DNA from 3 places in the Heyndrickxia sporothermodurans genome. Region 2 is predicted to be linked to each of the others. Evidence: riboswitches for the same ligand, from Rfam matches in the RefSeq annotation. Region 2 holds a riboswitch; each other region holds the start of a gene.
The links. Region 2 has a riboswitch for S-adenosylmethionine ahead of metK (methionine adenosyltransferase). Riboswitches for the same ligand answer to the same signal wherever they lie in the genome.
Positions count from the first base shown of each region.

Region 1: another riboswitch for S-adenosylmethionine. It lies ahead of B5V89_RS01125 (O-acetylhomoserine aminocarboxypropyltransferase/cysteine synthase family protein); the one in region 2 lies ahead of metK (methionine adenosyltransferase).
Region 3: another riboswitch for S-adenosylmethionine. It lies ahead of B5V89_RS16485 (5-methyltetrahydropteroyltriglutamate--homocysteine S-methyltransferase); the one in region 2 lies ahead of metK (methionine adenosyltransferase).

Region 1 is NZ_NAZB01000007.1:14,313-16,586, reverse strand. It holds gene B5V89_RS01130 (trans-sulfuration enzyme family protein) at 1-327, shown strand, start outside; SAM riboswitch class I at 601-714, shown strand; gene B5V89_RS01125 (O-acetylhomoserine aminocarboxypropyltransferase/cysteine synthase family protein) at 851-2,146, shown strand; gene B5V89_RS01120 (homoserine dehydrogenase) at 2,267-2,274, shown strand, end outside.
Region 2 is NZ_NAZB01000008.1:17,726-19,999, reverse strand. It holds gene metK (methionine adenosyltransferase) at 96-1,298, opposite strand; SAM riboswitch class I at 1,503-1,686, opposite strand; gene pckA (phosphoenolpyruvate carboxykinase (ATP)) at 1,928-2,274, shown strand, end outside.
Region 3 is NZ_NAZB01000049.1:1,703-3,976, reverse strand. It holds gene yfkAB (radical SAM/CxCxxxxC motif protein YfkAB) at 1-868, shown strand, start outside; SAM riboswitch class I at 1,060-1,161, shown strand; gene B5V89_RS16485 (5-methyltetrahydropteroyltriglutamate--homocysteine S-methyltransferase) at 1,242-2,274, shown strand, end outside.

The sequences.
Region 1 (2,274 bases), on a different contig from region 2:
CTCTATCAAAATTCAAATATCAAAAAAGTCTATTATCCCACCGATCTTTCCAGTAAAGGAAATGGGGCAATTGTCACAATTGAATTAGCTGACACATGTGACATCCATCGATTCTTTTCATCGTTGGGCTGGGTGAAAATTGTACCTACGTTAGCCGGAGTTGAAACGACCGTATCCTATCCGTTAGGCACATCCCACCGAGCACTTTCACTCGAAGAACAGCAGAACATAGGAATCAACCAACAAGTTGTTCGTATTTCGATTGGAATTGAGGATGCTGAGGATATCATTAAGCAATTTGATGAAGCCATTAAAGCATCGGTTTAAATGATATCGCTTTTTCTGAAGGATTGTTACTTTTAACAAAGCGCAGAGTGGATTGGAGCGGAAGGAACCTGACTCCTGCGGGATATAGAGAAAAGGTCGAGACCCCACAGGCGCTAGCGCCGAGGAGGCTCGACTTCCTCCCCGCGGAAAGGAACGGTCACCGTCTATTCTTAGAAAAAATTTTTATAAAAAAAGGTTGACGAAGTAACAATTCGTCTACTATAATGCAAAACAAGAGCAATTTAAAATTTTCTAAAAAAACTAAATGAATCACTCTTATCGAGAGCGGCGGAGGGACTAGGCCCTTTGATGCCCGGCAACCTTCAAGCATTTTGCTTGAAAAGGTGCTAATTCCTACAGATCCTTTAAAGATCTGAAAGATAAGGGGAGGAACCTATTGATTAGCCCTCTTCTTATGAAGAGGGCTTTTTGCTTCCCTTCGTATATCCCACTTCAACGATCACACTTCAGGAATTTCTCGGCTCGCCTAGAGAAAAAATCAAAAACTTTGGAGGAATGTAAAATGACAAACGAACAATTTCAACCCGAAACATTATTACTACACGGAGGGCAAGAACCAGATCCAACAACAGGGTCACGTACAGTTCCTGTATATAAAACCACATCCTATGTATTTAAAGATACAGATCATGCACAAGGTTTATTTGCATTAGAACAGCAAGGATTCATTTATTCGCGAATCGGCAATCCAACTGTTGATGTGTTTGAACAGCGAATTGCCCTATTAGAAGGCGGAACTGCTGCTGTTGCATTGTCTTCAGGAATGGCTGCAATTGCTTTCTCCATTCTAAATATCGCTGGTGCAGGAGACGAAATCGTCGCTGCCGGAAATTTATACGGTGGAACATTTAATCTATTTTCTAATACCCTTCCGAAGTATGGAATTAACGTAAAATTCGTTGATGCAACAGACCCAGAAAATTTTAGAACCGCGATAACATCAAAAACAAAAGCAGTATTTGCTGAAATCATCGGTAACCCTAGCCTGCACGTTCTTGATGTAGAAGAAGTCGCGAAGGTTGCTCATGAAAATGGTGTTCCACTGATTATTGATAACACATTTGGTACTCCATACCTTTCAAACCCTATTAAATGGGGAGCAGATGTGGTCATCCATTCAGCTACAAAATGGATCGGCGGTCACGGAACAACGATTGGCGGTGTTGTAGTTGATGGTGGGAAATTCGACTGGAACAGTGACCGATTCCCGGATTTTAAAGAACCAGACCTAAGCTATCACGGTCTCCGTTATGGTGTTGATGTTCCACAAGCGGCGTTTGCAACAAAATTACGCGTACAAATTTTGCGAGATTTCGGTGCAAGTTTAAGTCCGGATAGTGCGTTCCTATTATTACAAGGTTTGGAAACATTACACTTGCGTGTACAAAAGCATGTTGAAAATGCGGGTAAAGTAGCACAATTTTTACAAAACCATCCTGCAGTTGCATGGGTTAATCATCCAAGTTTAGAAGAACATCCATCACATGAAAGAGCAGCTAAATACTTAAAAGGCGGCTTCGGATCGATTGTCAATTTCGGAATTAAAGGCGGCAGAGAAGCAGGGCGAAAAGTCATTGATAATATTCAATTATGGTCACACGTAGCGAATGTTGGAGATGCTAAATCTTTAATCATTCACCCAGCATCGACTACACATCAACAGTTAAGCGCCGAAGAATTAAAAGTTTCAGGTGTAACCGAAGAACTAATTCGCTTATCCGTCGGACTAGAAGCCGTTGAAGATCTCACAGCCGATCTGAACCAAGCCATTCTTAAAGCAACAAGTGTAACAGTTTAATCGAAGGTGTCAGGCACCGCATTTCCATAACTAGTAAATATGTGGTGCCGTTTATGATATGTATAAAATGCCTTCCCGATGAAGGAATTGAAGATTGGTAAAGGCAGGTGGGAGGTTGTAATGACAGT
Region 2 (2,274 bases):
AGACAATATATATATTTTATTGGTAAGAACTGCGAATAATTATTTTTACAAAAACAAGTGGAGTTTACAAATACTGTAACTCCACTTGTTTCGTATTATTTATTTAAAGTTTCTTTACGTAAGTTTTCGGCTTTATCTGTTCTTTCCCATGGAAGGTCAAGATCGTGACGTCCGAAATGACCGTAGGCAGCTGTTTGTTTATAAATTGGGCGACGTAAATCTAACATTTTGATAATTCCTGCCGGGCGTAAATCAAAATGTTTTCGGACTGCATCAATTAATACATCTTCAGATGCTTTTCCGGTACCAAATGTATCAATGGAAATAGATACCGGTTGAGCAACCCCAATTGCATAGGCAAGTTGGACTTCACATTTATCAGCTAATCCCGCTGCAACAATGTTTTTAGCTACATATCGTGCCGCATAAGCAGCAGAGCGGTCAACTTTTGTTGGATCTTTTCCGGAGAATGCTCCTCCGCCATGACGCGCATAACCGCCATACGTATCAACAATGATTTTTCGGCCAGTTAGCCCAGCATCACCTTGAGGTCCGCCAATAACGAAACGGCCTGTAGGATTAATAAAGTATTTCGTTTCCTCGTCAATTAACTCACTAGGAACAACTGGATTAATTACGTGTTCTTTAATATTGCGTTGAATTTGTTCCAAGCTAATTTCAGGATGGTGTTGGGTAGAAACGACGATTGTATCAATACGAATTGGTCGATCATTTTCATCATATTCTACTGTTACTTGTGTTTTTGCATCAGGTCGTAAATATGGCAATATTTCTTCCTTACGCACCTCTGCAATCCGACGAGCTAATTTATGTGCTAGAGAAATCGGTAACGGCATAAGTTCTTTCGTTTCATTGCAAGCAAAACCAAACATTAAGCCTTGGTCACCTGCACCGATTGCTTCAATTTCATCATCAGACATTTGACCTTCGCGTGCTTCCAATGCTTTATCGACACCCATAGCAATATCCGCTGATTGTTCATCGATTGATGTTAGGACTGCACATGTTTCTGAATCAAAGCCATATTTTGCACGTGTATATCCGATATCTTTAATTGTTCCACGAACAATTTTTGGAATGTCGACATATGTATTAGTTGTAATTTCTCCAGCTACTAACACAAGACCTGTCGTAACTGAAGTTTCACAAGCTACACGGGCATTCGGATCTTTTTCTAAGATTGCATCTAAAATGGCATCTGAAATTTGGTCACAGATTTTATCTGGATGTCCCTCAGTCACGGATTCAGACGTGAATAAACGACGCTTATTTGACATTTTTATTCCTCCCTCATACAATTACTATCTATTTTTACGCCTCACGGTACTCATTCCCTAATAGTATGAAATAAACCACAGATTTTATCCTAAACATAAAAATCCGGGTTCATAGGTTTCGAAAGTGGGTAATATCAAAAATGAATAAAACCCTTCCCCATCATATGTACTATGTGAGGAAAGGTTCATTACCCATGCCTTTCACTCTTATCGTTCAAGGATTTTACCTTGCCTCAGGTTAGCACCGTGCGTCCTAGCTGTTAGAAGTAAGAGGTTAGAATTTTGAGGAGCAAAACCTGCTTCTCTTTCTAACTTCCAAATCACTAACTATAGAATGTCGGTTGCCGGGTTTCATTGGGCCTGTCCCTCCACCAGCTCGGGATAAGAGTATCCGTTCAAGGTAAAATATTACGCAATTTGTTGGATGGTGTCAATAAATAATTTTTCTATTTTAAACTTGTACAATTGACTTCCTTATTATATTGTGGAATTGAAAAAACTTTTAATTTAACAATTTCATATATTTTAAAAAAATGCGCACATATAGTATAGACTATATATATAATTGTGTTATACTAATTAACGAATAAAAGGATACTTAAATTTTTTATAAAGGAAGGTTAGTATAAATGAAATCAGCTACTTTTTCAAATACATTAACAAATGTTTTAGTCGGAAAAAACGTCCTTACTCAATTAGCTGTACCTCAATTAGTGGAAAAGGTATTAGAACGGGGTGAAGGAATCTTAACATCAACAGGTGCGGTCCGTGCTGAAACTGGAAAATATACTGGCCGTTCCCCTAAAGATAAATATATTGTTGAAGAAGCTTCTTCAAAAGATGCAATCGATTGGGGTTCTGTAAATCAACCAATCTCCGAGGAATCATTTAATAAATTATATACAAAGGTGATTAATTACTTACAAGAGCAAGAAGAAGTATTTGTTTTTAAAGGATTTGCGGGTGCTGACAAAAG
Region 3 (2,274 bases), on a different contig from region 2:
GCCGATGCTTTCAAAAAAATCGGTAGAAAATTATGTTCTTCCATTACTTAAGTATGCCCATCAAAACGGCATCCGAACACAAATTAATTCAAACTTAACCCTTGACCCCGATCGCTACTTATTAATTGCTCCATATTTAGATGTCTTACATATTTCTCATAACTGGGGAACGGTAGATGATTTCATTGATGGTGGGTTTGCTAACATGGCTAGAAAGCCTACGCGCGAACAACGAAAAAAGTTATTTGACCGAATGATTGAAAACAGTCGGCTTCTTTCTGAAAAAGGTGTCATGGTTTCTGCAGAAACAATGTTAAATAAGCGCACACTTCCACATTTAGAACATATTCACCGACAAATTGTCGAGGAAATGAAATGTGCTCGTCACGAGGTTCATCCAATGTATCCAAGTGATTTTGCTGCGAATTTAGAAGTGCTGTCACTTGAACAAACACGCGAAGCAATTCATCATTTGCTTGACATTCGCGATGAAAATACTTGGATGTTATTTGGAACTTTGCCTTTCTATCCATGCAGTCCGAATGAAGAAGATTTAACCTTACTGAAGAGGCTGTATTCGAGTAAAAATGTGACTGTGCGAAATGATCCTGATGGACGTTCACGATTAAATGTAAATATTTTCACTGGGGATGTTATTGTTACTGATTTTGGTGATACACCGCCACTTGGAAATATTCAACATGATGCTCTTCCAGCTTTATATGAAAAATGGATGGCAACACCTTTGGCGAAATCATTGAATTGCCATTGTCCAGCGGTTCAATGTGTGGGTCCAAATGTGCTTGTGAAAGATGCCTATTATCGTGAGGTTGATTTTCAAAAGAGGAAAGCTAATATTAGTTTATAAAATATTTAAACGCTCGGAACACTCTGGGCGTTTAATTTTTACTTACCTTGATAATTAAAGTTCGTTAAAAAAGGGCAAATTCCTTTTACTAGACTTTTCTCTTATATTATTTCAATATATTTTGTAAAACAAATTATTGACAGAACAGCAAAACAAGTGTAATTTAACTTGTAGTTAAATAGTTTTGAATATTCTTATCTAGAGAGGTGGAGGGACTGGCCCTTTGAAGCCTCGGCAGCAGACTTTTCGAAGTACTGTGCCAATTCCAGAAGCGAAAAGCTTGAAGATAAGAAGAGATCCGATTATGGAAATTACCCCTCTTCTTATTTATGTGAAGAGGGTTTTTTATTTTGAGTGAGAGGGGATATATTTTATGACAAAGACATTGACGAAAGCTCCATTTAAAGCTGATCATGTGGGCAGTTTTCTTAGAACGGAGCCGATTAAAGAAGCGAGGAAAGCTTTTGCAAATGGAGAAATCGATAAAGCTGCATTAAAGGCTGTAGAAGATAAAGAAATCGAGAAACTTGTGCAAACGGAAATTGAGGTTGGACTTAAATCAATTACTGATGGGGAATTTCGACGTTCCTATTGGCATTTAGATTTTTTAGCGGGTTTAAAGGGTGTTGAACTGTTTGAAGCGGAATATATTAATAACTTTAAAGGATCGCAGCCGAAAAATAATGCGATTAAAATAGTCGATAAAATAGAATTCCACAATCATTATATGCTCGAACACTTTAAGTTTTTAAAAGATGCCGTAGAAAAGTATGGGGATGGCAGCCAAGTCGCCAAGTTTTCTATACCAAGTCCAAATATGTTATTCACTAGAATTCAAGGGGATGAATATTATAATGGCGATACAGAGCAGTTCTATCGTGATACTGTTGTTGCCTATCAAAAAGCCATTCAAGCATTCTATGATGCCGGCTGCCGATATTTGCAATTAGATGATACTTCGTGGATTGATTTTGTTTCGGAAGAGCGAATCAAAGCAGTTGTTGAAAAACTTGGAATGGATGTACAAGACATCATTGATACGAGAGTACGTTGTTTAAATGATGCGATTTCACAGAAGCCTGATGATATGTTGATTACGATGCATATTTGCAGAGGAAACTTCCGCTCTACCTTTATTACAAGCGGCGGATATCATACGATTTCTGATGCCATTTTTGCAAACTTAAACGTCGATGGACTTTTCCTTGAATATGATGATAATCGTTCAGGCGATTTTGAACCATTAAAAAGTTTTACACGGGGTGACCTGACCGTTGTACTTGGATTAATTACGTCAAAATTCCCGGACCTAGAAGATTCTAATAGAATTAAAGATAGAATAAAAGAAGCTAGTCAATATATTCCTTTGGAAAACCTAGCCTTAAGTCCTCAATGCGGATTTGCAA